Linked DNA regions of Psychroserpens ponticola. The protein of the gene in region 1 interacts with the protein of each later gene in a pairwise test. Links are inferred from orthologs where the notes say so. Each region holds a gene or a part of one and is shown on either strand. Other genes may lie near its edges. The genes, in order: MUN68_RS00240 and MUN68_RS02035.

Evidence for each region.
Region 2: the proteins of MUN68_RS00240 (region 1) and MUN68_RS02035 interact in binary tests that used the Escherichia coli proteins (3 or more experiments, as listed by UniProt). The link is inferred for Psychroserpens ponticola from one-to-one orthologs.

The regions. Positions count from the first base shown.
Region 1 is NZ_CP116221.1:42,542-58,357, reverse strand. The notes cover bases 5,485-8,786. They hold MUN68_RS00240 (2-oxoglutarate dehydrogenase E1 component), read left to right. Parts: upstream 5,485-5,829; coding sequence 5,830-8,586; downstream 8,587-8,786. Other genes in these bases: odhB (2-oxoglutarate dehydrogenase complex dihydrolipoyllysine-residue succinyltransferase), read left to right, coding at 8,658-8,786; MUN68_RS00245 (alpha-ketoglutarate decarboxylase), read right to left, coding at 5,485-5,714. Also shown: MUN68_RS00275 (efflux RND transporter permease subunit), read right to left, coding at 1-599; MUN68_RS00270 (efflux RND transporter periplasmic adaptor subunit), read right to left, coding at 589-1,779; MUN68_RS00265 (TolC family protein), read right to left, coding at 1,798-3,132; MUN68_RS00260 (TetR/AcrR family transcriptional regulator), read right to left, coding at 3,136-3,741; MUN68_RS00255 (polyprenyl synthetase family protein), read left to right, coding at 3,866-4,840; MUN68_RS00250 (hypothetical protein), read left to right, coding at 4,840-5,190; more of MUN68_RS00245, read right to left, coding at 5,187-5,484; more of odhB, read left to right, coding at 8,787-9,872; MUN68_RS00230 (T9SS type A sorting domain-containing protein), read right to left, coding at 9,945-13,052; MUN68_RS00225 (hypothetical protein), read right to left, coding at 13,090-13,578; MUN68_RS00220 (response regulator transcription factor), read right to left, coding at 14,369-15,001; MUN68_RS00215 (retropepsin-like aspartic protease), read right to left, coding at 15,043-15,483; MUN68_RS00210 (TatD family hydrolase), read left to right, coding at 15,535-15,816. UniProt on the Escherichia coli protein: E1 component of the 2-oxoglutarate dehydrogenase (OGDH) complex which catalyzes the decarboxylation of 2-oxoglutarate, the first step in the conversion of 2-oxoglutarate to succinyl-CoA and CO(2).
Region 2 is NZ_CP116221.1:475,746-491,223, forward strand. The notes cover bases 7,834-10,797. They hold MUN68_RS02035 (ABC-F family ATP-binding cassette domain-containing protein), read left to right. Parts: upstream 7,834-8,343; coding sequence 8,344-10,251; downstream 10,252-10,797. Other genes in these bases: MUN68_RS02025 (NAD(P)/FAD-dependent oxidoreductase), read left to right, coding at 7,834-7,861; MUN68_RS02030 (DUF983 domain-containing protein), read right to left, coding at 7,879-8,262; MUN68_RS02040 (efflux RND transporter periplasmic adaptor subunit), read left to right, coding at 10,341-10,797. Also shown: topA (type I DNA topoisomerase), read left to right, coding at 1-718; MUN68_RS02000 (formimidoylglutamase), read left to right, coding at 724-1,890; porK (type IX secretion system lipoprotein PorK/GldK), read left to right, coding at 2,085-3,449; porL (type IX secretion system motor protein PorL/GldL), read left to right, coding at 3,519-4,151; porM (type IX secretion system motor protein PorM/GldM), read left to right, coding at 4,209-5,771; porN (type IX secretion system ring subunit PorN/GldN), read left to right, coding at 5,811-6,710; more of MUN68_RS02025, read left to right, coding at 6,809-7,833; more of MUN68_RS02040, read left to right, coding at 10,798-11,474; MUN68_RS02045 (efflux RND transporter permease subunit), read left to right, coding at 11,477-14,674; MUN68_RS02050 (TolC family protein), read left to right, coding at 14,664-15,478. UniProt on the Escherichia coli protein: Genetic data indicate it may be involved in ribosome assembly or function.

The DNA.
Region 1 (15,816 bases):
ACCTCTTTTTCCTGAGCACCTCTAATATCTGCTTTTTTAATTTCCTGTAAATCTTCAATTTCATCTTGAAGATATTCAGCAAAATCTTTTAATTTTTCAATTGGATAATCACCAGAAATATTAATATTTAAAATTGGCATTTCTTCAGAAAGACTTAATTCAAAAACATCTGGTTCTACTTTAGCGCCATTAAATGATGGCCAATCCTCACTTGAGGTTTCCGTATCAATCTCGTCTTTTACTTTTTGCAGAGCTCTTTCAACGGTAATATGCTCATCAAACTCAACAATCAACATCCCATAATCCTCTTGTGAAGTAGAGGTGGTTTCAACAACATTACTAACTGTTTTCAGTTTATCTTCTAAGGGATCTATTATTAGTTTTTCTATATCTTCGGCTGTGTTTCCAGGATAGATTGTACTAACATAAATTTTAGTTTCGTTAACTTCTGGAAAATTCTCTCTAGGCATGCTAAAAAACGCGGAAACACCTAAATAGAAAAAGACAGCGATAAGCACATACATCGTGGTTTTATTGTTTATTGCCCACGACGACATACCAAACTCTTTTTCGGTATTTTTCTTTTTCTTAGTTGTCATTCTCGTTTTCTTTATAGTTAATTACCTCAACTGATTGTCCGTCTTTAACACTACGTGCTCCTTCTTTAATGACTTCAACGCCTTTTTCAAGATTTTTTAAAACTTCAATCACATCGCCTTGCGTTCTTCCTGTTTCAATGATCAAACGTTTGGCAGTACCAATACTTTCTGAATTTTTATCAGTTACGATATATACATATTGTTCACCTTCTGCATTTTCAGAAATCACACTTTGTGGAATTAAAACAGCATTTTCACTTGTGTAATCGTTAATCTTTAATCGAGCAGTTAGATTCGGCTTGATATTTTTATCTTTATTGGGCACTTCAATTTCTACTTTAAATGTTCTATTAGCAGGATTTATAAAATCACTAGCCTGACGAATTTTTGTTTCTATAGTTTTCCCTAAAACAGGAAGGTCAACTAGTACTTTTTTACCTTTAACAACATTAGAAACATAGCCTTCAGGAACTTCAACTTCTATATACATATTATCAAGATTTACGATACGCATTAATTGTGATTGTCCAGCTGCAACGACGCTTCCTTGCTCTGTAATAACATCATCTATTGTTCCATTAAATGGTGCTCTTACAATTGTTTTAGCAACTTGTTGTTGTATTTGATTTACAGCTTCTTGCTGAGATTCGTAGGTTGATTTTGCTTGTAAATATTGAATTTCACTACCAATATTTTGTTCCCAAAGACGTTTTTGACGTTCGTAAGTTGTTTTAGCCAAGTCAGATTGAATACGGAGTTGTGCTATTTGTTGACTCAATCCACCATCATCAATTTTAGCAAGGACTTGTCCTTTGGTTACTTTTTGTCCTTCTTTAACGTAAACGTGAGTTAAAATTCCATTGTATTCTGGTGTTATAACTAAAAGGTTTTTTGTAGTAACGTTTCCTTGAAGTTCTAAAACGTGTTCAAATTTTTCAGTCTTGGCAGTAAACGTTGTAATTAATGGTACATGTTTAGTGGTATCAATTGCTTTGATTTTTTCATCTAACAATTTAATTTGTTCGTTAATTGCTTGTTGCTCATTAACTAATTCGCCCCGTTTTTTACGAATAGTTTCTAAACTATTACTTTCTAAAACGTTCGCTACAGAATTCTTCTTTTCGCCTCCGCAAGAAACCAAAAGAAAGGTGATAATAAATAGTGAATATATATTTTTCATGATTTGATTTATGATTGATTAGTTTAGTGTTATCGTGTTTAGTGCAGTTTCTAATTCAGCTTTGCTATTTATGACATCTAGCATGGCTTGCAATAATTCTTGTTGTGCTACATATAATTGTGTTTGTGCTTGTCTGAGCTCAAAACTTGAACCGATACCTTCAAAAAATTTAGTTTGATTTTTTTGCTCAATACGCTCTGCTAGTCCTAAATTTTCTTTCTTGTTGTCGTAATCGTCAATAGCAAATTGATAATTGCTTTTTGCTGAAGCTATTTGAAGTTTTAATTGTTGCTGAATTTCATTTAGATCTTCTTCAGATTTTTCAAGATTAATTGCTGCACGTTGCGTAGCTGCATTTCTCATACCTGAACTAAAAATTGGGATATTTAAATTAATACCAAACAACGAAGACCCAAACCACTTTTGATCATTATGAGTAAATGTAAAGCTATTACTATTACCTGAATAAGCTCCATTAATAAAGGCATTTAAAGTGGGAAGTGCTTTGCTTTTTTCTAATTTTAAAAGCAATCCTTTAGAGGTTTTATCATTTTCAGCAATTTTGTAATCTATTGTATTTTCAATATTATCTTCTACTGCTAATAGATTTAAATCCATATTTAAAGACGTTAAACGTTCAAGATTATCTGTTAGAATCGTTTGAGAATTGATGTCTAATCCTAGAGTAATATTTAACATTTGATAGGCTAACTTCTTTAATCTATTAGTGTTGTTTAAACTACTTTTAACTCCAGATAAGGTTATTTGTAACTGCTCGACACTTTCTTCTTCTTCTAGACCATTTTCAAAAATTTTATTGGTTTCGAATAGATTTTTTTCAAGCACATCTATATTGCGTTCTAATATTAAAATACTTTCTTCGGCTAAAAGCACATTTCCGTAAGCTTCAATAACTGCCTTTCTAACTTCAAGATCTGTTTTTACTTTTGCATTTTTAGATATTTCTAGAAAGACTTTTGCTGATTGCAAGCCTACTAAATATGAGCCATCAAACAATTTCTGACTTAACGTTGCTGTTGCATTAATAGATTGTTTTGCTCCATTAGGAATTGCATCAAGGTTGCCATCATTATCTATATCGAAAATAATAACCTGTTGTTTTATCCAATTGTTGTAACCAACATCTGCATTCAGTTGTGGCAAACCTGATGCAGTCGTTTCCCATTTTTGTTTTTCTGCAGCATCAATATCTCGAGTTGCGTTTTTAACTTGTCTGTTATTTTCTAAAGCAAAATCTATAGCTTGTTGGAGCGTAAAACTATTTGTACCCTCTTGTGAAAACCCAAAAGAAACTGTGATTAAACTTATAATTAATATGAGTGATTGTCTCATGATTTATGATTGGTTCTTGTTGATAAAATTATTTAATATGGTCATTCCTTTTTCAGAAACGATTGCTCTTAAATGGTACTCTAGATAACTTTCCATAAGATATTCCATCTTAAATTGTTCTGTTGGAAAAAACATATTATCCTTAATCCCTGTCATTCCTGTGAAATACATTCTAGATATAAAATCTACATCTATTGTGCTCCTAAAAACGCCTGTATCTACTCCATGTTCTAAGCTTTCTTGAACAGACTGATGCATTTTTTCAAATTGTTTGAATTTTAGCTCGTGATGAATTTTCGGGTAATATTTCTTTAATTGATATTGAGGTGATGCCTTTTCATTTTTTAAGTGTTGCATTACAAACATTTTTATAGAGTATAATTCTTCAATTGGATTTGGAGCATTATCACATATACAATCTATTCCACTACAAATGGTATCAAATAGATTAAAGGCAACAGCTTCTACAAGTTTTGTTTTATTTGGAAAATGCACATAAATGGTTTTCTTAGAAATACCCATTTCACTAGCAATATCGTCCATTGTTACGCTTTTAAACCCTAGATTTAAAAACAGTTCAGCTGACTTATGTATAATTTGTTCTCTCATAATTTGAGTGCAAATCTACAATAGGAAACTTTAAAAACAAAAAAAGTTTCCAAAGTTTTAGTGTTTTTTTAACATATAGTTAAACTGTGATTGCAGATTTAGTCAATTACATTATTTTTGTACAATGCAGAATATCCAATCCCATCATGAGGCATTTTTAAAACACCTCGACACGTTTACAAAACCCAAAGAGCCTTCTACGCTTTACGACCCGATTAATTATATTATTCAACTTGGAGGAAAACGTTTACGGCCTATTTTAACCTTAATGACTGCCGAAATATTTGGTAGTCATTACACAAAAGCACTTAATGCTGCTTTAAGTGTTGAAGTATTTCATAATTTTTCATTAGTCCATGATGATATTATGGATGATGCGCCTTTACGTCGAGGAAAAGAAACGGTTCACGAAAAATGGGATATTAACACAGGAATCCTTTCTGGTGATGCCATGCTTATTATGGCATATCAATTATTTGAAAACTACGATCCAAACACATTTCAAAATTTAGCTAAATTATTTAGTAAAACTGCGCTTGAAGTATGTGAAGGACAACAATATGATGTCGATTTTGAAACTCGTGATGATGTCACTATTTCTGAGTATTTAAAAATGATAGAATATAAAACTGCAGTATTAGTTGGAGCTGCAATGAAAATGGGTGCTATTGTTGCAAATGCTTCGGAAGATTGTCAAAATTCGATTTATGACTTTGGAAAAAATTTAGGAATTGCTTTTCAGTTACAAGATGACTATTTAGATGCATTTGGAAATCCTGAAACTTTTGGTAAACAAGTTGGAGGTGATATTATTGAAAACAAAAAAACGTATTTATATTTGAAATGCTTAGCGTTTTCAAGTCAAAATGACAGAAAACAACTAGAACATTTATACAGTGTAAACCCTTCAGATCCAAGTGAAAAAATAGAAACGGTAAAACAATTCTTCATAGCTAGCGGTTCGGCCGAAGCAACTAAAAAAGAAATTGAAAATTATACTAAAAAAGCATTTTCTGTTTTAGAAAGTATAAAAATTTCTGAAGACAATAAAAATGCATTAATAGCATTTGGAAACGATTTAATGACTAGAAATGTATAATGCAGCTACCACAAACCTTTGAAAATTTAATTTCTGAAGCTGAAAGCTTAAAGCTCTATCAAAAACTAATACAACAAATCAATAAAGATTTTTTATTATCAAATATTGACCTTGATTTTGACGAAAACATATTACCCTCAAGTTTAAAATACCTAATGCATGAGATTGTTTTTAAACTTATACAAGAAAAATTTGCTGAATACCTCAACCTACTATACATCATTGATGTTTCAGAAAACAAAATAAAGCAACTTGATGGTAGTGATACTCTAAAATTATCTGAAGACGTTACTTTTTTAATCTTACAACGTGAGTGGCAAAAAGTATGGTTCAGAAATGCATATTCTTAAAAATACACTCTAACAAAAGGAATATAAGGATCAGCATAAATACTCTTATCTTTATCATAAAGCACATCATATCTTATACCAAAAGTAACATTGTCACTTCTATAACCTATTCCCATATACAAACCTGGATACCAATAGTTTTGATTTTCATAATTTGAATCATCAAATTTACGATTAACATTAAGTTGCTCAAATTCTGTAGACAATTGTAACTCTCTTATTGGATTAAATAAACCAATAAGACTTGCTCCAAAAATAGTAGACTTAAAAAAATCATCCTGCTTGTTATAGGTTGCATTTAAACCTAATCCTGCTGCAAATTGGGAGTTAAATTCATAAATTCCACTTGGTGCAATTGTACCACTAAAAAAGCCGTCACCAAAACTTAATCCTAGACCGCCTCCAAAGCGCACATGCCTCCAAAAATCATTAGTATCGTCCTGATTTTGAGAAAAAGCTAAAAACGAGCAGATTAAACAAACAATAAGGCAAGTATTACGATGAAAAAGCGATGAAAATTTCATTATTTAAAATTTGAGTTAAATTACATCTATAAATATACCAAAAACACACCTGTTTTTACTAAAAGTTGTATTTTTGACTAAATATTGTTGAAGCGAAAACGACTTACATCAAATAATGGATAAATATTCCTTTTTAAACGCAGCACATACAGCATACTTTGCTGATTTATACGAACAATACCTAAAAAACCCTGATTCTGTTGAACCAAGTTGGAGAGCCTTTTTTCAAGGCTACGATTTTGGAAGCGAGAACTATGGAATGGATGGTGAAATTACGGAAGGTGTTACGACTCAAATTCCCGAACATGTTCAAAAAGAATTTCAAATCGTAAAGCTTATTGATGGCTACAGAAATCGAGGTCATTTATTTACTAAAACCAATCCTGTTCGAGCAAGAAGGAAATATGCACCAACACTTGAGATTGAAAATTTCGGACTCTCACAAAGTGATATGAGTACCATTTTTTCTGCTGGAGAAATTTTAGGTCTTGGTAAAGCAACACTTCAAAATATTGTTGACCATTTAGAAAAAATCTACTGTGAATCTATTGGTATTGAATACATGTACATTAGAAAACCTGAAGAAATTCAGTGGATTCAAAATAAATTAAATGTAAACGATAATCAACCACAATTTTCTCCAGAAGAAAAAAAATATATTCTAAAAAAATTAAATGAAGCTGTTTCGTTTGAAAGCTTTTTACATACAAAATACGTTGGTCAAAAACGTTTTTCTCTAGAAGGAAATGAATCTTTGATTCCTGCTCTTGATTCTCTTATTGAAGATGCTGCAAACCATGGTGTAAAAGAATTTGTCATGGGTATGGCACATCGTGGTCGTTTAAGCACACTAACAAATATTTTTGGCAAATCTGCTGAAGATATCTTTAGTGAGTTTGATGGTAAAGATTATGAACAAAAAGTATTTGATGGTGATGTAAAATATCATTTAGGATGGACGAGTAATCGTGTGACTGATGGCGGAAAGAAAATTAATTTAAATATTGCTCCAAATCCTTCTCACTTAGAAACTGTTGGTGCTGTAGTAGAAGGGATTGTTAGAGCAAAACAAGACGATAAATACAGTGAAAACCCTTCGCAAGTATTACCAATTATAGTGCATGGCGATGCTGCGATTTCTGGGCAAGGCCTTGTCTATGAATTGGTTCAAATGGCACAATTAGATGGCTACAAGACCAATGGAACAATACACATTGTAGTAAACAATCAAATTGGATTTACAACAAACTATCTTGATGGTCGTTCAAGTACCTATTGTACAGATGTTGGAAAAGTCACTTTATCACCTGTTATGCATGTTAATGCTGATGACCCAGAAGCTGTTGTTCATGCCATGTCATTTGCACTCCATTTTAGAATGAAGTTTAAACGTGATGTGTTTATTGATTTATTAGGATACAGAAAATATGGTCATAACGAAGGTGACGAACCTCGTTTCACACAACCTAAACTGTACAAAGCCATTTCAAAACATCAAAACCCAAGAGATATTTACGCTGCAAAATTGATTGCTGAAGGAGTAATTGATAATGGTTATGTTGCAAAATTAGAAAAAGCATACAAAGACAAACTAGAAGTTAAATTAGAAGACTCTAGAAAAATAGACAAAACAGTCATCACACCATTTATGGAAGATGAATGGGTAAACTATCAAACAGTTGTTGAAGATAAAATGATGCAGCCCATTGATACAACTTATCCAAAAGAAGGTCTTGCAAAAATCACAAAAGTGATTTCAAATTTACCAAAAGACAAAAAATTCATTCGTAAAATAGAACGTCTCATACAATCACGTCAAACGATGTTTGATGAAGATAAATTAGATTGGGCAATGGCTGAGCATTTAGCCTACGGAACTTTGCTAGAAGAAGGATATGATGTACGTGTTTCTGGACAGGACGTAGAACGTGGAACATTTTCTCATAGACATGCTGTAGTAAAAGTTGAAGACAGTGAAGAAGAAATTTTATTACTGAATCAAATAAGCGACAAGCAAGGTAGATTCTTTATTTACAACTCATTACTATCAGAATATGGTGTTGTAGGTTTCGATTATGGTTATGCCATGGCTAGTCCAATCACGTTAGTGATTTGGGAAGCACAATTTGGAGACTTTAGTAATGGTGCACAGATTATGCTAGATCAATACATCTCTGCTGCAGAAGATAAATGGATGCTTCAAAACGGATTGGTAATGCTATTACCTCATGGTTATGAAGGTCAAGGTGCTGAGCATTCTTCAGGTCGAATGGAACGCTATTTACAGCTATGTGCAAAGGACAATATGTTTGTTATGGACTGTACAACACCTGCAAATATGTATCATTTGTTACGTAAGCAAATGAAAGCAGAATTTAGAAAGCCTTTAATTGTCTTTACACCAAAAAGTTTATTACGTCATCCTTTAGTAGTGTCTACTGTTGATGAGTTTGCTAACGGAAGTTTCCAAATGCTCATTGATGATAGTGTGGTAAAAGCAAATAAAACCAAAACCTTAGTCTTTGTGACTGGAAAATTCTATTATGATTTATTAGAACAACGTGAAACTCTTAAAAGAGACGATGTTGCATTGGTAAGAATAGAACAATTATTCCCATTACCAGAAAAACAAATTAAAGATATTATTGCAAAATATAAAAATGCAACTGATATTGTTTGGGCTCAAGAAGAACCAAGAAACATGGGTGCATACAGCCATATGCTCATGCATTTAGACGAAGCAAAAACATTTAGAGCAGCAACACGACGACCATATGGAGCTCCTGCAGCTGGTAGTAGTGTGCGTTCTAAAATACGTCATCAAGAAGTTATCGATTTCGTATTTGACAAAACCAAAAACAACCAACGTTAGATAATGCCATTCCTTTTAAATGGAATAAAGAATATATTTAAAATAAACGCTTAAAATAAAATTACAGAACGATGATTTTAGAAATGAAAGTTCCTTCTCCAGGAGAATCAATCACAGAAGTAGAAATTGCAGAATGGTTAGTTTCTGATGGAGATTATGTTGAAAAAGATCAAGCCATAGCTGAAGTCGACAGCGATAAAGCAACTTTAGAATTACCTGCAGAAGCCAGTGGAACTATTACGCTTAAAGCTGAAGAAGGTGATGCTGTTGAAGTTGGAGCTGTTGTCTGTTTAATAGATACAAGTGCAACAAAACCCGAAAGTAGTGGTACTGTTCCTGCAAAAGAAGAGAAAAAAGAAGAAACACCTAAGACGGAAGCGCCAAAACCTGCTGCAGAATCTAAAACGTACGCTACAGGAACTGCGAGCCCAGCTGCCAAAAAGGTTTTAGCCGAAAAAGGAATGGATGCATCTTCTATTTCAGGAACAGGAAAAGATGGTCGTGTTACTAAAGATGATGCTGTAAATGCAGTACCATCTATGGGAACTCCAACAGGAGGAAATCGTGGTTCATCTCGCAGTAAAATGTCTATGCTACGTCGTAAAGTCGCTGAACGTTTAGTTGAAGCTAAAAACACAACAGCAATGTTAACGACGTTTAACGAAGTTGACATGTCACCTATTTTTGAATTACGTAAACAATATAAAGAAGACTTTAAAGCAAAGCATGGTGTAGGACTTGGGTTTATGAGTTTCTTTACACTTGCAGTAGTTCGTGCATTAAAAATGTATCCAGCTGTTAACTCAATGATAGACGGAAAAGAAATGTTAACCTATGATTTTGTTGATGTTTCTATTGCTGTTTCTGGTCCAAAAGGATTAATGGTTCCAGTAATTAGAAATGCTGAAAACTTAAGTTTTAGAGGTGTTGAAGCTGAAGTTAAACGCTTAGCTATTCGTGCTCGTGACGGACAAATAACTGTTGATGAAATGACTGGAGGAACATTTACCATTTCTAATGGTGGTGTTTTTGGAAGTATGTTATCGACACCAATTATTAATCCGCCACAAAGTGGTATTTTAGGAATGCATAATATTGTTGAACGACCAGTTGCCATTGATGGCAAAGTAGAAATTAGACCAATTATGTTTGTGGCTTTATCTTATGACCACAGAATTATTGATGGTAAAGAATCTGTAGGTTTCTTAGTGGCTGTAAAAGAAGCTTTAGAAAATCCAACAGAATTATTAATGGACAACAACATTAAGAAAGCTTTGGAAATGTAAATCATTTCACAACATATTTTAAATAAAAAAGCGCATTCCGAAGATTTGGAATGCGCTTTTTTTTTGATATAATTAATTTATAACAATTTGATGGCTTTCTGCTTGACCATTATATGTTAAAACCAAAGTATAAGTTCCTGAAACTAAACTCGAAATGTCTATAGTTGTTTGGGTTGCTACAGCATTGATGTTATATACAAGCCAACTACTGATATTATAAAGTTTAATATTTAATGTGTCTCCATTTTGTAATAAACCAACCGGTTCATTTTTAAGTTTTACTGTTAAAGACGTATCGGCAGGTACTGGATAAATTATAAAATCATCGCTAGTTATATTACCAGATTTTCCTGAGCAATTCGATGAACACTGAGTAATATCATAAGTTATATTTTGCCAAGACGACCAACCACAATTATTTCTAAAACGAACTCTAAACTCAATAGGTTCATTACACGCTGGAGTAATAATAACATATTCATCATCTTCATGACTCCATTCATAATTTGTTGTTACCTTTTCCCATTCTACTTCTAATACTTCTTGATTAGAAGGTGCTATGTTGAGTTTAAAACCAAAATCGTCACAAGAACCTATTGGAGCAATAGGATCGGTTAACCCAGTTTCTAAAGTATTTACTTCTTCGATAGATTCATAACTTGGAACACCAATATAGATATGTTTTGTTATGGTTGCATCACCACATTTAGTGCTAGTAATATCTACTACAAGAGTAACCCATCCACCTTCATTGAGCTGGCTTTTTGCGATTGTAACGCTGTTTGATGTGACTCCTGATTGAATAAAGGCTGCATTACCTTCAATTCTCCATTGATAGGTATCTCCACCGAAAGGAGCATTATATGTTCTACTACCAGAACAAAAGCGATCAGGTCCAGCAATTTCCGCTGTACTACATACGAATATACAAGATCTTGTTTCAGGAGTGTGTGATAACTCAGTCATAAGCCAGTTGCCGTTATCAAGTGTATATTGTATATGCTGTTCACTTATAGTTGGATTAGCAAAAAAGTTATCAAATGGGATGTCTTTTGGAGCAAAAGGAGGGGTAAACGGATTGTAGCTTTTTTCTAAATCTTCTTTTGTAATTATTACGTTTCCTTTGCCAACATCTAAACTACTGTAAGCAGGTATAAAATTGAATTTACGTTCAATTACAAATTGCTCAAACTCTGGAGGTAATGTTGTAAAACCTTCTAAGTCAAAAACACCACCATTAGCATTATCCAAAGGAAGCATAGAAGATGATGAGTAAACAGATTCTTCATCTATTAAGGGTTCTTCAACATCTATTAAAAACAATATTGTTTTCTCAATAAATATTTTCCCTTTATATATTCTTTTAGACTGTTGATTTGGCAGAGCTCTTAAATTGAATTGTATTTTAATGTCGGTGTCGGTTGAAAAAACAGAACTAAGGTATCTCAATGGGTTTAAAGAAAAACCATTAATTGCTGCTAGAACTATATTTGTCAGAAACGCTGGTAAATCAATACGTTCATTGATATCTACTAAAGTTGAATAGTTTGAAAACTCCAAAGGTGTACCACATTCCGAACCGTTGGTAATAGCAATATTTCGGATACCATTTTGTTGTGGATAACCCATACTACTGTATTCTGTTAAAAAACTGCTCTGTAATGTGGCATTATTTATCGACACGTTATTGCCTAAACCCTGTAATTGATAAATAAGCATTTGCTTTGCCGCAGGTGTTTGCAATAAGGATAAACCTTCTTCTAATTCAGGTGCTAGATCTACTAAATCAACAATATTGATGTCTATTAAAGAAAAAAGAACAGGTAGACTAATTTCTTCACCAACTAAATGCCTTACAAAAGCCTGATAAGCCAATGGTATATTAGCTCCTTGGTGTGGAGCATCATGGCTAATATAAAGTTTGGTGTCGTGGTTGGTGGTTGGGTCATTATCTATCTCCATGTGTCTAAGTGCATAACGTGCCACAAGGCCTCCCATACTCATACCCAAGACCACATTTTGCTCATTACCTACTTTTAGTTGGTTAATTTGGCGTATTACCTCCTCTACCATATAGGCATTACGTTGTATATGTGTGGTACTGTCCTCAAAATCTATAAAGACCAAATCGTAATCCTCGTCTTCTATGGCTTGGTTGAGGGTGTTTATATTACCTGTTGGGTCTATGTCAACAAAAATACCTCCACCATTATCAGTATTTATAAAGGTAAAATAATTAACATCATCTTCTGGATCAAAGCCCTCCACAACAATCAAGGGTTTGGTAAGCTCGGTATGGTCTGGTGCCAGTTCTATAGTCACCAAGCCTGTGGCAGAACTACCATTATAAGTAGCACCAGGTACAGGATTGTTAAACCACGTAGTACCATTCTCATTAAGAAAACCAATACCATTGTAACGTGCCTGTGCGCCACCACCAGAGGCGATATAGTCCACCGAAATCTTACTTTTACTATATAAGGTTGGCCCATTGGTATAAACAAATTTTACGGTAATATCCTTTTCACCACCAGAAGTGTAAGTCACACTTTTGGCTGTATTTAAGGAAATGGTTTGGTAACCATTGCCATCATCAAAATTGACCTGTACTTGGCTAAGGGACAAACTGGTGTTGGTGTAAATAAGTCCACTTGGCAGTTTAAAAGTAAAGGTATCACCTTGTAATTGTTTTTTAAGTGGTGCTACACCAAAAACAGTCTTGGTATCATAAGGGTTACGACCTGAGACATCAAAAATTTGGTCATTACTAATGGTAACATCGCCATTGGTATAGGCATTGGTTTTGTACTGTTGGTAATTATAGTAGAGTGCTGCCAAGAGCACATCTTCGGCGACATTATCTTGTTGGGTTTCAAGAGTGTTAAACACTACATTGGGTACTATTATACTTTGGGCTACCGTACCTACACGCATGGTGTAGAGCGAACTATAGAGCGATTGCCATTGTGTTTTATCTACAAGGTTGTTAGTACTAATGATTCCGTTATAAGCTTCCACTTCATTAAAACGGATGCCAAATTCCTTAAGAAAACCTGTGGTTACTTTGGTTTTATTGATGCTGCCAAAGACGTGCTCCATACGGTCATAATAATCGGTGTTCTGTGTATACCCTTGAAAAAAGGCAATACAAAATAGTGTAAAAACGAGTAGTTTTTTCATAAGTGATTGGTTTTTAAGATTAATAGTTAAAAAATTGTTATGGTATGTATTGTAAGTCAAAACGACCATTTGTTATGTTGATGTTTTCGCAATCATCATTGACAGTAGAAAATTCAAAAGTTCCTGAAACTATATAATTTATTTGGTCAATTTTAGTGAAAATAACGAAACCTTCATAACTGTCTTCAAATTCATAATGACAACCTACCTGAGGATTTGGGTCAACAATATACCTTGCCCTACCAACTAAATCGGCTTCAACATTTGTTGAAAAAGGTTCATTTATAATCATTGAAATACCTCCACCTCCAAACTGAAGTTGACCTTGTTGATATATTGCCACTTGGTCATTTGAATTTGTGACCACAAAAGGCTCACCATTAACCAAACAACCAAACGTATTTTCACCTGTCTGTGTAGCAGATGGTAGTTGATCTACAGGATTAGTTGGTGTGCTGCTATCGTCATCATTTTTGCAACTCGATAATAAAATTAGTAATACTAAAAAGGTTAAGTTTTTCATCATATTAGATTTAGTTTATTTATTTTAATCCAATTATAAATATACAGTAAATATTCTATGGTATGTGGTTTGAAAAGTTAAATTATTATTATTAAAATGTTTTTAAAAAAGCGCATTCCGAAGATTTGGAATGCGCTTTTTTTCCTAATAAAAATAACTACTAACTAATAACTAAAAAAAATTAACAAGAATATTTACGGCAATGATTACAACAGCACTAACAATTAAGCCGGTTATAAATAATTTGTTGGTTAGACTCGTTTTGTGTTTCATTGTATCCATTTTATTTCAATTTTAAATTGTCTTTTGCTTTTTTGATAAAGTTCTGGGATGAGGCATCCCAGAACTTTAAACCCTATAACTAATTAACTTGTTAATTAAGATTAATTAGTTGCTATTCATAATCCCTATATAAATAACATACTGTAAAACTCGGTATTTAATCAATGCAACACAATACGTAGAACTACGTATAGAGTACAATTTTATTTTTAAAACACTAATAAACAACAACTTAGTAAGTGTTAAAATTTTAAAACGCATAAAAAAAGCTCTGAGCTTTAAAACTCAGAGCCTTAATCCTTTATTTCAAAAGGAAAATTGATTAATAGCACTACAAACTTCGGTATTTAATCAATGTAGCGCAATACGTAGTTCTACGTATATTTCGATTTTTTACATAAAAAAACCTTGAATCAATGACAATTCAAGGCCTTTTGTAAAATAATTCTCCCTAAAGAATTAATAGCAAGACAAACTTCGCTATTAATTTGATACCAAACAATACGTAGAACTACGTATATTTTGATAAAAATTCTTCTTGCCCTTTAGCATAAATTGCTATACTATTTGAATTAGAAGACAATTTTAATTTAGAACGAATGTGACTTTTGTGTTTTTCAACTGTTCGATTTGAGCAACCTATAATCGCTCCAATTTCCTTAGCAGTCATATTTTCAGCAGTAAGCTGAAGAACTTTCATCTCAGTAACAGTAAGCGACTTTAACTCATCAGGTGTTTGTTTTATTTCTAAATACTCTATAAGCTCTGGACTAAAATAAGATTTCTCCTGCAAAACATTCGCAATACAATGTTCAACTTCTTCAATCGCAAATTCTTTTAAAATATACCCATAAATTCCAAGTGCCTTCGCTTCTTTATAAATGGCTTCACTTTTTTCAAAAGTAATAATTATGATTTTCGTTGTAAGACCTTCTTCTTTGCATTTTTTAGCAACTTGTAACCCTGTAAGGTAAGGCATTTGAATATCTAAAATAGCAATCTCTGGCTGATGTGCTTTAATTAGCGTAAAAGCTTCCTTTCCATTTTTTGCACTTGCAATAACATTATATTCTTTTTCAAGAAGGAAATCTTTAAGTCCTTTAAGAATTAATGGATGATCATCTGCTATTAATATTGTAGGCATTTGGATTAGTTTGAGGGATTTTTATAAAGATAAATAAAATCCTACAACTTTAGATATAAATACTTTTTTTCATAATCAATGACAGCTTTTCCCTTTTTAAGAACATCTGCTCCAATAATACCATCAACGGGTTTAGAATTATGATTTGTTAATGCCGCATTGACGTGAGTTAAATTAAACAGAATAAGTGCAACTTTATCTTTCTTCCACTTTCCTATTTTTAATTTATTTTTTTTAGAAATCTGAGTTAGCATATCTGTGGCGCCTGCACCTGCGGCTTTAATATCACTATCCTTTGCTTTAAGATTAAATGTATCTATAGCTTCAAAACCTACACAAGAACTAGAAGCTCCAGTGTCTAAAATAAACAACCCTTTTTTTCCATTTATTTTAGCTATAATTTCGAAATGGTTGGTCTTTGTTAAATGTAACTTTATTTTGGTATAGCCTTTGTTTAAAAGGTATTCCTGCAAGGTATCCATATCATTTTCTTTTTTACAAATATAGTCTTATAAAACATTTATTTTTGCATTATGATTATTACTGATACACATACTCATTTATACAGCGAAGCTTTTGATGACGATAGAAAAGATATGATTCAACGTGCTTTAGATGCTAATGTTTCTCGTTTTTTTATTCCAGCTATAGATTCGTCTCATACGGAAGCGATGTTTCAACTTGAAGCTGACTATCCAAATTACATGTATTTAATGATGGGCTTACATCCAACATCTGTAAAAGATAATTATAAAGACGAATTACAACATGTTGAAGAGATGTTAACACAACGTCAATTTTACGCTATTGGCGAA
Region 2 (15,478 bases), 430 kb from region 1 along the record:
TTTAGGTAAATTCGGGCCAATGGTTCAAATAGGTACAGTTGATGATGAAGAGAAACCTCAATTTGCAAGCTTATCTCCAGATCAACAATTAACTACGATTACTTATGAAGAAGCAATGGAGCTATTTAAGTTGCCAAAGCAATTAGGAACTTATGAAGATGAACCTGTTGAGGTTAATAATGGTCGTTTTGGTCCTTATGTGAAATTTGGAAAGCAATTCGTTTCACTTCCAAAAGGTACAAATCCAATGGATGTAGAGATGGATATGGCTATTGAATTGATTAAAGAAAAGCAAAAAGCTGATGCTCCTATATATATGTATCAAGATTTACCTGTTCAAAAAGGAAAAGGACGTTTTGGGCCATTTATAAAATGGAACAGTATGTTTATCAATGTCAACAAAAAATACGATTGGGATAATTTATCTGATACTGATATTGTAACTTTGATTGAAGAAAAAATTCAGAAAGAAATTGATAAAGTCATTCACAATTGGGAAGAAGAAGGGATTCGAGTTGAAAAGGCACGATGGGGAAGACATAATATTATTAAAGGAAAAATAAAAGTAGAGCTTCCAAAAACAGTTGATGTTTCAGAAATGACTTTAGAGCAAGCTAAAGCTGAAATAGAAAAGAAGGCTCCTAAGAAAAAAGCGCCTAAGAAAAAAACTGCAACAAAAAAGAAGACTACTAAAAAGAAAACAGCTACTAAAAAGTAATATAAATGAATTTTAATTTTTTGTCTCCTGTAACAGATTCAGTATTAGCTCATAATGAACTTTTATCTGAGCAAGCGCTAGGTAAAAAAATTAAAATACATTCTACCCAAAACGGAATCCCGAATCTAGAAGGAGTTCGGTTAGTAATCATTGGTGTAAAAGAAAACCGTAACGATGTTAATTATATGGGAGAAGAGCTAAACTTTGATACCATTCGTACATCGTTATATTCTCTATTTCCTGGAAACTGGCATACAAATATTGCCGATTTAGGTGATATTCCTGCAGGATCAACGATTGAAGATACTTACTATGCTGTACGTACAATTATTTCTGTTTTAATTGAAAAAAAGATCATTCCAATAATAATAGGCGGAAGTCAAGATTTAACTTATGCTAATTATCGTGCATATGATACTATGGCTCCTATGGTTAATATTGTGAATGTAGATAGTAATTTTGATTTAGGAGATGCCTCTGTCGAAATGAAGAACAATAGTTTCTTTGGTAAAATCATTTTAGAACAACCTTATAATTTATTCAATTACTCAGTTGTAGGTTATCAAACCTATTTCAATTCTCAGGAAGAGATAGATTTAATGGATAAACTCTATTTTGAAGCTTACAGATTAGGAGAAGTAACTCATAATATTAATGTGGTAGAACCTGTAATGCGTGATGCTCATATTGTAACAATGGATTTGAAATCTGTTCGTGCTGCAGAAGTAGGAGCAAAACAAAAGTATTCACCGAATGGTTTTAATGGAAAAGAGATTTGTGCTATTTCACGTTATGCTGGTATTAGTAATAAGGTGTCCTCTTTTGGTATTTATGAATTCAAATCTACTACAGAACTAGATGCGACTCCAATGCTAATATCTCAAATGATATGGTATTTCATCGAAGGTGTTAACTGTAGAATAAATGATGATGGTTTTGAGGATGAAAATAACTATCAAAAATACAATGTACTTATTGAAGATGAAGAGCTTATATTCTATAAAAGTATAAAAACTGGACGATGGTGGATAGAAATACCTTTTTTGCCAAATGTTAATAATAAATTAAAAAAGCATACGTTATTACCTTGCACGCACGAAGATTATCTAGAAGCGAGTCAAGGTAAAATACCAGAAAGATGGTATAAAGCGTATAAAAAGAACAGTTTTTAGTATATTTAGCTTTTAAAATTTCAACGCTTTTTTAATCGATGAAATGTTAATTTTGTAGGATGAAATGCAAAAAAACTGTAAAAAAAATTGTTTTTTACAAAATATATAAATATGTTTACTGCCTTAAAAAAAATAAACACATTTTTAAGACATATAATTACAACTAAATAATTTAACCTCGAGTTTCTATGAATATTAAGAAGTTTGTTTTATTGACTGCTGTTTTAGCTTTATTAGTCAGTTGTGGCTCTGGTGACAGAGGAGAACTGATAGGAGTTAAAGGAAAGAAATGGCATCCTGAAAAACCTTATGGTATGGCACTTGTTCCTGGTGGAGCATTTATTATGGGAAAATCAGATGATGACCTTGCTGGTGTTCAAGATGCACCAACACGAACTGTTACAGTTAGAGCGTTCTATATGGACGAAACTGAAATTACTAACAGCGAATATCGTGAATTTGTATATTGGGTTAGAGATTCAATATTAAAGACTAAACTAGCAATTTTAGCTGATGAAATTGGCGAAACTCCAGGTACTGGAGGAATTGGAGAGTTTGCATTTAATGATGCCGATCCAGAAAACATGTCTGTGTACGAGAAATACATGTATGATAACTATAGTGGATTAGGACCAACTGGTTATGAAGGCCGTAAACTTAATCGCGATGCTGAATTGATTTTCGATACCAACGACTATCCAGATGAGTATTATGCTGAAGTTATGGATACGATGTATATACCTATTGAGGAATCATATAATGGGCAACGTACTTGGGATGTGAAGAAATTTAAGTTCCAGTATAAATATATGGATATCCAAAAAGCTGCCAAAGATCGTAACTTATCACGTAAAGATGTTATAATTACTGAAGAAGTTGAAGTGTATCCAGACACAACTGCTTGGATTCGAGATTTTTCATATTCTTATAATGAGCCAATGCATAATGATTATTTCTGGCATGACGCTTATGGTGATTATCCTGTAGTAGGAGTGTCTTGGAAACAAGCTACAGCTTTCTGTCAATGGAGAACATTAAAGAAAAATACATATCAAAAAAGTAAAGGGAAGCCATTTGTAAATACGTTTAGATTACCTTCAGAAGCAGAGTGGGAATACGCTGCGAGAGGTGGTCTTCAAGGAGCGACTTATCCTTGGGGTGGACCTTATGCTAAAAATGATAGAGGTTGCTTTATGGCGAACTTTAAACCATTAAGAGGTGATTATGCAGCAGATCAAGCACTTTATACTGTTGAAGCTGATGCGTATGAGCCAAATGACTTCGACCTTTATAATATGGCAGGAAATGTTTCAGAATGGGTTCAAGGATCTTATGATCCTGCTTCATACGAGTATTCTGCATCATTTAATCCAAATGTAAATGATCCAGATAACGAACGTAAAGTTGTTCGTGGAGGATCTTGGAAAGATGTTGCATACTTCTTACAAGTAAGTTCTAGAGATTACGAATATGCAGATTCTGCAAGAAGCTACATTGGATTTAGAACAGTTCAGGATTATATGGGAACTGAAGTAACATTAAATGCAGCAACTAACTAATAATTAACTAAACTAAATATATTAATCTACCTTAAGTAATTAACTTAGGCTTAAAACTAAAAACAAATTATGGCACAAAAGAAATTATCAACAATGAATATGGTCTACGGACTTGGAGCAGCAATTGTAATTGTAGGAGCTTTATTCAAAATACAACACTGGCCTTATGGATCTTTAATCTTAACTATAGGTATGATTGTTGAAGCATTAGTATTTACTTTATCTGCTTTCGAAAAGCAAGGTGGTGAATTAGATTGGTCTTTAGTGTATCCAGAATTAGCTGGTGGTCAATCATTAGGTGGTAAAAAGAAAAAAGAAGAGCCTAAAGATGCTGAAGGATTACTGTCTAAAAAATTAGATAACCTTTTAAAAGAAGCTAAAATTGATGGTGAATTAATGGCAAGCTTAGGGTCAAGTATCAAAAATTTCGAAGGCGCTGCAAAAGGAATCAGTCCAACTGTTGATTCTATGAATGCTCAAAAGAAATATAGCGAAGAAATGTCTTTAGCTGCTGCTCAAATGGAATCATTAAATAGCCTTTATAAAGTACAAATGGAAAGCGCTAATCGTCAAGCTACTATTAATGAAGAAGCTGTTGAAAACGCAACTAAATTAAAAGAACAAATGCAATCATTAGCATCTAACTTGTCATCTTTAAATGGTGTTTATGGTGGAATGCTTACTGCAATGAATAAAAGCTAATTAGTTTTTAAACTAGAATTAATAATAACTATTAACAAACTAAAAAACTAATTTAAAATGGCAGGAGGAAAATTATCTGCAAGGCAGAAAATGATTAACTTAATGTACTTAGTATTTATTGCTATGATGGCGATGAATATGTCTAAAGAAGTACTATCCGCTTTCGGATTAATGGAAGCAAAATTTGCTGATGCTAACGAAGCGACTTCAAATAGAAATGAAGCATTATTGACAGATTTAAAAGAAAAGGGTGTTGAAAAACCAGAAGAGTTTAAAATACCGGCTGCACGTGCTGAACAAGTACAAATAGCATCTGATAAATTTTATAATTATCTTGAATCTTTAAAAGTAGATTTACTTAGGAAAGGAGAGTATAAAATCGATCCTGAAACTGGTAAGTTGCCTTTTGAAGCAATGGATAAAACTGATATTCTTGATGAAGCATGGTTTACAGGAGATCGCCTAACTAAAAAAGGTGATGAAGTAATGGCTGAACTTAATGGGTATAAAGACGCTATTAAAACAGTTTTAGCAACTGATGAAGCTTACAGAGGTTCTAGTGAATCTTTTGAAAAGACTTTTAGTACAGCTCAAGAGGTGAACAAAGATGGAAAGAAAATTGATTTTTTAAATTATAATTTCCAAGGTTTTCCTGCTATTGCATCTTATACGAAGTTAACAGCAATGCAAAATGATGTTAAAGTTGCAGAAGCAAGTATGTATAATTTGTTTTTAGGAAAAACGTTAACAGAAGCAACTACCTTAAATAACTATAAAGCAATCGTATTAGCTGATAAATCTGCATTTTTTGCTGGTGAGAAGTTTCAAGGACGTGTTGTAATAGGTAAATATGCTAATGTACCACCAACTAAATTAGTTGTCGAAGGTCAAGAAGTTGATCTATCAAAAGCTATTGATTCTTCAGGTGCTGCTCGATTAGATTTTAATGTTGGAGCTGTAGGTGAACACACAATTAATGGTGAATTTACATTTATCGAAAACGGTAAAGAGTTACCTATTAAAATTGAATCTAATTATGTTGTTGTACCAAGACCAAATTCTGCTACAATTTCTGCAGATAAGATGAACGTTGTGTATCGTGGTGTTGTAAATCCAATGACAATTTCTTTTGCTGGTGTTCCAGATAATAAAGTATCTGCTTCAGGTGCTGGATTGAAAAAAGGATCTGGTACAGGTAAATACTCAATGGTTCCTAGTTCTGGTAGAGAAGTGACAATTAATGTTACTGCAACATTAGATGATGGTTCTAAAGTAAGTGATAAAGCTGTATTTAGAATTAAAGATATTCCTAAACCTACCGGAAAAATTAACGGTCAGAGTGAAGGTAAATTACCTAGAAATAACGTAGAGATTGGTAAAGTTGAATCTGTATTAGAAGATTTCGATTTTGATTTACCATTAACTGTAACAAGCTTTAAAATTAAAGTACCTGGTCAACCATCTGTAACATGTTCTGGAAACAGATTAAATGGAACAGCAAAAGGGGCTTTACGTAAAGCCAAAAGAGGTGCAGCAGTTCAAATTTTTGATATCAAGTCTAGAAGTACTGGGCCAGTTATCAAGCCTGCAACACCAGTTGTTATAGAGTTATCTAACTAATCAACGTTATAGAATAACCCAAATTTAAAATTAAAAGAGATGAATTATAAATTCGTATTATCAATTTTTGTTACTGTAGGAATCACCTCTAGTGTATTTTCTCAGGCAAATATTTTAAATGCTAAAACACCTCAAGAAGTTGGTGTTAAAACTGAAGCTCAGTTAGCACTAGATAATGACAAACCATTAGAATACGGTTATCTTGATGATAGAGATATATTGTTCTCTAAAATGACTTGGGAAAAAGTGGTTTTAGATGAACGTGTAAACTTTCCTATGTACTTTCCAACAGATACAAATAATATTGGTAAAGACAGACGTTCTTTATATCATACATTGATAAAAGCTGTTAAAGATGGAGAGATTGAAAATGTTTATAATGATTCTTATTTTACTGAAAAAAGATCGGTTAAGGAACTTAAAGACATCACCACTAAAGTAGATACTTTAGATATTGGTTACGACCAATTAAACGCTGATGGTTATGTAGATCCTGAATATATCACAACAAGAAATATTGAAGCTTTTGATATTAGCGCTTATTTAATTAAAGGGCTTTGGTATTTTGATAAGCGTCATGGAGAATTAAAGTATAGAATTTTAGGTATTGCGCCAGCAGCACCAGATATTAACTTTATTGATTCTAATGACGAAACGAATAGAGTTCCAAATGCATTGTTTTGGGTGTTTTTCCCTGAAGCTAGAGAAGTTTTACACAATTCTAAAGCTTTTAATAACAAGAATAGTGCAATGCCAATATCTTTTGATCATTTGTTAAATTCTAGACGCTTTAACGCTTACATGTACAAAGAAGAAAATGTATATGGAGATCGTGAAGTAAAAGAATATGTTGCAGATAATGCTTTAATGCAAATGTTAGAATCTGATCGTATTAAAAATAAGATTCGTAATTTCGAGCAAGACATGTGGTCCTATTAAGTATCACATAGTATATATAAAAACGCTCACTATTTTAGTGAGCGTTTTTTATTTTAAGAATATGTATTACAATACTCTTTTATATTACTTTTGTTATAATGAAGCAGGTAGATTATATAATAGTTGGTAATGGATTAGCAGGTATTGCTTTTTGTGAGCAACTTAGAAAACATAATAAAGACTTTGTTGTATTTGACAACCAATCTCAACAATCTTCAATGGTTGCAGCAGGTTTATACAATCCTGTAATTCTAAAACGGTTTACAAAAGTTTGGAACGCTAAACTTCAACTAGAATTAGCAATTCCAAAGTATAAGGAGCTTGAAGAGTTACTTCACCTTAAACTTGATTATACAATGCCTGTATACAGAAAGTTTACCTCAGTTGAAGAACAAAACGATTGGTTTACAGCTTCAGATCAACCTGTTTTATCAGATTTCTTGTCTACAGCACTAATCAAAAATGTAAACCCATCTATACATGCTGAATTTGGTTTTGGTGAAGTCTTGCATTCTGGTAGAATTAAGACATCACAATTAATTCCATCCTATCGAAATTATCTTGATAATGAAAACAAGTTGTTTCAAGAAGAGTTTTATTATAATCAATTAGAGATTAAAGCATATGGAGTGCAGTATAAAAATATTGTTTCAAAATATATTGTATTTGCTGAAGGCTTCGGATTATATAAAAACCCGTTTTTTAAGACACTTCCATTAAATGGAACAAAAGGCGAAATGCTTACAATTAAATCTCCTGATTTGAAGATGAATTTTATTTTAAAATCTTCAGTTTTTATAGTACCTCTTGGAGATGATTTATATTGGATTGGTGCAACTTATGAAAGAGAAGATAAATCACATTCAATAACAACTAAAGCTAAAGATGAATTAATTGAAAAGTTAAAAAAAATTATTAATTGTGATTTTGAAATCATTCACCAAGTCGCAGGTATTAGACCAACTACAAAAGATCGTAGGCCTTTAGTTGGTGTTCATCCAGAGCATAAAAATCTGTTTGTACTTAATGGTCTTGGAACAAGAGGTGTCATGATATCTCCATTTGTAGCAGAACAGTTATTCAATCATATTGAACATGAAATTGAATTAGATAAAGAAATAAACATAAAAAGATTCAAAGTAGGTCGTTAATACTTAAATGATAATAATTATTTTTTCACCAAATTTTTGTCATAACTCATAAATAGATTAATCCATATATTTCTTGAAAGTCGCATTATAATAGGTCCAAATGCTATAGTCGTTACAATAATTGCAATGAAAGCTGTAAAAAGCGTAGAATTAAAAAATAAGTAGCTAATAATAAAAGCTGCAACAGCAAATGCAATTCCAACGCCATAACTTACATACATTGAACCATAAAAAAATGAAGGTTCAATACGATAACGTGTATTACATTTGGAACACTTTTCATTAATTTTTAAAACATCACTTAATACATAAGGGTTCTTAGTTTCGTACATAGATTCCTGATGACATTTAGGACAAACTCCAGTGAAAATACTGTATACTTTCGTGCCTTTTAACATGATTTAAATTTGTTTACTTTTGCGTTTTGTATTTCAATACAAATTTACGTTTTATTAATAATTTAATTGTAACAAAAGTAACAAATGCTCAATATCCATAATCTTTCTATTTCATTTCAAGGCGAATTTCTCTTTGAGGATATTACATTTAAACTCAGTCCTGGAGATCGCATTGGTTTAATCGGAAAAAATGGCGCTGGAAAATCGACAATGCTCAAAATTTTGTCAAAAGAATTAGAACCAGATTCAGGTCAAATTGCAGCTGATAAAAATTTAAGCATCGGTTTTTTAAAACAGGATATAGATTTTGTTTTGGGAAGAACAGTTCTAGAAGAATCTTATGAAGCTTTCAAAGAGATAAAAGAACTTGAAGCTAAAATGGAAGACGTTAATACGCAATTAGTAGAACGAACAGATTATGAAAGCGAAAGTTATAATCAATTAATGATTGATCTTAATGAAGTTCAACATTCATATGAAATTATAGGCGGTTATAATTATCAAGGAGAAACTGAAAAAATACTGCAAGGACTCGGATTTAAACGTGAAGATTTCAATAAGCTCACAGATACGTTTTCAGGAGGTTGGAGAATGCGTATTGAATTAGCAAAATTACTGTTACAAAATAATGATGTGTTGCTGCTAGATGAGCCAACAAATCACTTAGATATCGAGTCTATTATTTGGTTAGAGAGTTTTTTGAAAAACTATTCTGGAGCTGTAGTAATTGTATCTCACGATAAAATGTTTTTAGATAATGTCACTAATCGTACGATTGAGATTTCATTAGGTAGAATTTACGACTATCCGAAACCTTACTCTAAGTTTTTGGTGCTTCGCCATGAAATTAAAACACAGCAGTTGGCATCACAGAAAAATCAACAAAAACAAATTGAACAAACTGAAAAACTCATTGAAAAATTTAGAGCGAAAGCGAGTAAAGCGACAATGGCTCAATCACTTATTAAGAAGTTAGATAAAATTGATCGTATTGAAGTTGATGAAGATGATAATAGTGTAATGACCTTAAATTTTCCAGTATCCGTTATTCCTGGTAAAGTTGTTGTCGAAGCAGAGCACATATCTAAACGTTATGATGATAATCAGGTATTAACTGATGTTAATTTAATGATTGAGCGAAATAGTAAAACAGCTTTTGTTGGACAAAATGGTCAAGGTAAATCAACATTAGCAAAGATTATTGTTGGTGAGATTAAATATGATGGACACCTAAAACTAGGTCATAATGTTCAAATAGGATATTTTGCTCAAAATCAAGCTGAATATTTAGATGGTAGTAAAACCGTTTTAGACACAATGATTGATGCCGCAAATGAAACGAATCGAAGTAAAGTACGTGATATTTTAGGCTCTTTTTTGTTTAGAGGCGAAGAAGCCGAGAAATATGTTAGAGTGCTTTCTGGTGGTGAAAGAAATCGATTGGCTTTAGCTAAACTTATGCTACAACCCATTAATGTTTTGATCATGGATGAACCAACAAATCACCTTGATATCAAATCTAAAAATGTATTAAAAGAAGCATTAAAAAAGTATGAAGGAACTTTAGTTTTGGTTTCTCATGATAGGGATTTTCTTCAAGGACTTACTAATAAAGTGTATGAATTTAAAGATCAAAAAATTAAAGAATACTTAGGTGATATCGACTTTTATCTTGAACAACGTAATGTTGAAAATTTACGTGAAGTTGAAAAACGTACCATTGTAAAAGAAACCCCAAAAACAACGAATAAGCAATCTTATGAAGATCAAAAGAAACTTAAATCTCTTAACAATAAACTCAGTAATATTGAATCTAAAATAAATCAGTTAGAAAAGGATATTAAAACTGATGATGTTGAGCTGGCAACAAACTACGATGCCACAGTATCAGATGAAACTTTTTTTGACCGTTACCAAGCAAAGAAAACAAAGCTTCAACAATTAATGTCTGATTGGGAAACCATAACTTTAGAATTAGATGAATTGAGTTAAAAGAGTTCAGTTCATTTTTTATGGAATAATTAACAATTACAGACTAAACTAACTGATACTTTTGTGGTCATATTAAAATAACCAGACCAATGCGAAATATTATACTTTCAATTTTAGGAATCTTACTTATTGTTGGTTCTTATTTTTTTGCCAAACATCTTATTAATACTAAAACAAAACCGAAACCAGTTCCAGCTAAGGTTGTAAAAACGGTTTTTATAGATACGGTTTTAAATAAAACGATTCCAATTGTAATTCCAGCTAATGGGAGTTTAATCGCAAAACGCAGAGTAGAATTATACTCAGAAGTGCAAGGTGTTTTTAAATCTGGAAGCCCATTATTTAAACCAGGCCAGGAATATCGTAAAGGTGAAGCGCTTATTCGTATTGATGCTTCAGAATATTATGCAAGTGTGCAATCTTCAAAAAGTAATCTCTATAATTCAATTGCGGCTATTATGCCAGATTTAAAGTTAGATTTTCCTGAGGTTTTTCAAAAATGGCAATCCTATCTTAATGGATTTGATTTAAGTAATACGACACCTAAACTTCCTGAAATGACTTCTGAAAAAGAAAATTATTTCATTACTGGACGCGGAATTGTTTCTAGTTATTATTCGGTTAAAAATTTAGAACAACGATTAGCAAAGTACAATATTAGAGCACCTTTTTCAGGAATACTTACACAAGCTTTAGCTACTGAAGGCTCTTTAATTCGTAGCGGACAAAAATTAGGTGAGTTTATTGATCCTTCAATTTATGAAATGGAAGTGGCTTTGAGTAAAACTTACGCTAGCCTTTTAAAAGTTGGAGAAACTGTAGTGCTAAATAATTTAGAGAATACAGAAAGCTATACGGGAATTGTGTCACGTGTTAATGGAAGTATTGATGCAACAACGCAAACCATTACTGCTTTTATTGAAGTAAAAAATGATAACCTTAAAGAAGGTATGTATCTAGAGGCTAATTTAAATGCTAAAGAAGAGTCTGAAGCCATTGAAATAGATAGAAATCTTTTATTAGAAAGTCAACAAATTTATGTGGTTAAAGATAGTTTGTTAGATGTTATAGATGTAAAACCTGTATATTTTTCAGAAACAAAAGTGGTTTTGAAAAATATACCAAATGGAACAATTATACTTAAAAAAGCGGTTCCAGGCGCTTACGCAGGAATGTTAGTAAAACCTTTTCAGGATAATCAGGATCGTAAAGACAAGCAATAAGCATGAGAAAACTCATTGAATATTTTATTAGATACCACGTAGCAGTTAATATTTTCATTTTTGCTTTTGTTGTTTTCGGTATAATAGGTGCTTTATCCTTAAAATCGTCTTTCTTTCCTTTAACAGATTCTAAAATTATAACGGTAAGTGTTACGTATCCTGGTGCTTCACCTCAGGAGATTGAAGAAGGTATTGTGCTTCAAATTGAAGATAATCTAAAAGGTTTAAAAGGGATAGATAGAGTTACGTCTGTGTCTAGAGAAAACAGTGGAAGTATTACTGTTGAAATAGAAAAAGATGAGAACATAGACTTCATGTTATTAGAAGTTAAAAATGCCGTAGATCGCGTGCCTTCTTTTCCATCAGGAATGGAACCTTTAATTGTTGCAAAGCAAGAAGCTGTAAGGGAAACGATTTCTTTTGCTTTAAGTGGTGAACATATTCCATTAGCAACTTTAAAACAAATTGGAAGACAGGTAGAAAATGATTTAAGAGCTATTGATGGTATTTCGCAAATAGCCATTTCTGGATATCCAGATGAAGAAATTGAAATCGCTGTAAACGAAACAAGTTTATTGGCTTATGACTTAACCTTTGCAGAGGTGTCACAAGCCGTTAGCAGGTCAAATATTTTAACAACTGGAGGTACAATTAAAACAGATGCTGAAGAATATCTTATTCGTGCAAACAATCGTTCCTATTATGGTGATGAGCTTTCAAATGTTGTAGTTAGTGCCTCTAATGATGGTAAAGTAGTACGATTAAAAGACGTCGCTATTATTCGAGATCGTTTTTCTGAGACACCAAATGCCACTTATTTTAACCAAAAGTTATCTATAAATATTTCCATAACAAGTACCAATACTGAAGATTTAATAACTTCTGCCGATAATGTAAAAAACTACATAGAAACCTACAATCAAAAACACAATAACGTTCAATTAGATGTGGTTAGAGATTTGTCTAAAACACTAAACCAACGAACCGATTTATTAACAGAAAATGCCATCATTGGGATGTTGTTAGTATTACTGTTTTTATCTATTTTCTTAAATACAAGATTAGCATTTTGGGTGGCTTTTGGATTGCCAATTTCATTTTTAGGCATGTTTATTTTTGCAGGACAGTTTGATGTAACCATAAATGTGTTATCTCTCTTCGGAATGATTATCGTCATCGGAATCTTAGTTGATGATGGAATTGTTATTGCCGAAAACATCTATCAACATTATGAAAAGGGAAAATCGCCAATTGAAGCAGCCGTAGATGGTATTATGGAAGTAATTCCTCCAGTGGTTTCTGCAATTATTACGACACTTTTAGCATTTTCATTATTCCTGTTTTTAGATAGTAGAATAGGTGAGTTTTTTAGTGAGGTTGCTGTAATTGTAATACTTACACTGACAGTTTCATTAGTAGAAGCGCTAATAATTCTTCCTGCTCATTTGGCACATTCTAAAGCACTAAGAAAGCAAGTTGTCGAAGAAAACCCTTCGAAAATGAAGCAATTCTTCTCTATAATGCGAGTCATAAATAAAGCGGGAGATAATTTTATGAACTTCTTAAGAGATAAATTATACACACCAGCAATCACTTTTATTTTAAATTTTAAATTACTATCCTTAGGTGTTTTTGTGGCACTATTAATTCTAACCTTTGGTTCAATTGGAGGCGGAATTATAGGTGTGACTATGTTTCCATCTATCGCAAGTGACCGTGTTTCTATAGAATTAGATATGCCTAATGGGACGAATGAAAAAATAACCGATTCTATTATTTCAATGATAGAAGAAAAATCGTTTATAGTAAATCAAGAGTTAACCGAAAAATATTTAAAAGGAACCAATAAGCAACTTTTTGAAAATACAATTTTAACAATTAGCAGTAGTTCTAGCGCAAGTTTACAAATTAATTTACTGCCAGGAGAAGAACGACCAGATGCTATAAAATCTGATGTAGTTGCAAATAGATTACGTGAGTTGGTAGGTCCTGTAATTGGTACAGAACGATTGATTTTTGGTTCAGGTGGAAACTTTGGTGGTAGTCCAGTTTCAGTGTCTTTATTAGGCAATAATATCGCAGAACTTAAAGCTGCTAAAATAGAATTAAAGCAAGTATTAGCATCTAATCCTTTATTAAAGGATATAGAAGATAATGATCCTGCAGGAATTAAAGAAATTCGTATAGAACTTAAAGAAAGTGCTTATTTATTAGGTTTAAATTTAAGTACAGTGATGAGTCAAGTGCGCTCTGGTTTCTTCGGGACACAAGCGCAACGTTTTCAAAGAGGTCAAGATGAAATTCGCGTTTGGGTTCGTTATGATAGAAATAATAGAGCATCTATTAATGATCTTGATGAGATGAGAATTGTTACTCCAACGGAAGAGCGAGTAACACTTAAAGATATAGCTTTTTACACCATAGAAAGAGGTGATGTTGCAATTAATCATTTAGAAGGTCAAAGAGAAATACAGGTATCTGCAGACTTAAAAGACCCAAGTACTAGTACAACTGATATTATTGATGATTTAAAAAATATAACTATAGTAGATTTAAAATCTAAATATCCAACTATATCTGCATCTTTTGAAGGACAAAACAGAGAGAAAGATAAATTAATGAGTTCTTTAGGTAAAGCAGGAATCCCAATTTTATTACTAATTTATATTGTGATAGCTTTTACGTTTAGAAGTTACAGTCAGCCAATTTTATTAATTCTATTAGTGCCTTTTAGTTTAACTGCTGTAGCTTGGGGACATTGGCTTTTAGGGTTTTCGGTAAATATATTATCACTTTTAGGAATCATTGCTTTAATAGGTATTATGGTAAATGATGGCTTAGTGCTTATCGGTAAATTTAATTCTAATTTACGGGAAGGGTTAAAATTTGATGAAGCACTTTTAAATGCTGGAAAATCTCGTTTTAGAGCTATTTTCTTAACGTCTTTAACAACCATTGCAGGTTTAGCGCCTTTGCTTTTAGAAAAAAGTAGACAAGCCCAATTTTTAAAACCTATGGCGATTTCTATTTCCTTCGGAATTGCTTATGCAACTATATTAACTTTATTAGTATTGCCGTTATTTTTATCATTTAGTAATAGTATTAAGCAAAATGTAAAATGGTTGTGGACGAATAAAAGTGTTACAAAAGAAGAAGTAGAACGTGCTATAAAAGAACAAAATGAGGCAGATGAACACTAGAATTTATATGACATGTATTGTGTTTTTTATAGGATTAAATCTTAACGCACAACAAATGTTAGGTCCTAAAGAAGCTGTAGAATTAGCTTTAGACTATAACTACGGAATAAAAATAGCGAACAATAATACAGACGTTGCAGAGAATAACACTAGTATTTTAAATTCGGGATATTTGCCTACGCTTACAGGTAGTGCAGGAGCAACACATAGTTTAGATAATAATGAATCTGAATTTTCAGATAGTAGTATTCCTGATACTGTTTTGAAAGGTGCTGAAAGTTCTCGTTATAATGCTTCTGTAAATTTAAATTACACACTGTTTGATGGATTAGGTCGCTTATATAACTATAAACGCTTAAAAGAAGAACATCAACTTTCTGAATTAGAAGCAAGAGAAACTATTGAAACCACAGTACTTCAGATATTCTCAATTTATTATACTATAGCTCAATTTTCTGAAAACACGAATGCTCTAGAACAAACGATAACTGTTTCTAAGGATAGATTAGTACGTGCTCAATATCAGTTTGATTATGGTCAGAGCACAAAACTTGGTGTTTTAAATGCTCAAGTTGATATTAATAATGATAGTATTAGCTTGATAAATATTAAGCAACAATTAAAAAACACTAAGCGAGATTTAAACGTGGTTTTAGGTAATAAGCTTTCTAAAGAATTTAAGGTTGATACAAATATTGATTTTATGCTTCAGCTTAATAAAGCAGACTTGCTAGAAAAAACAAAATCTAATAACGTGTCTTTACTTCAAGCAGAAAAAAATATCAGCATAAGTGAGTTTGATAT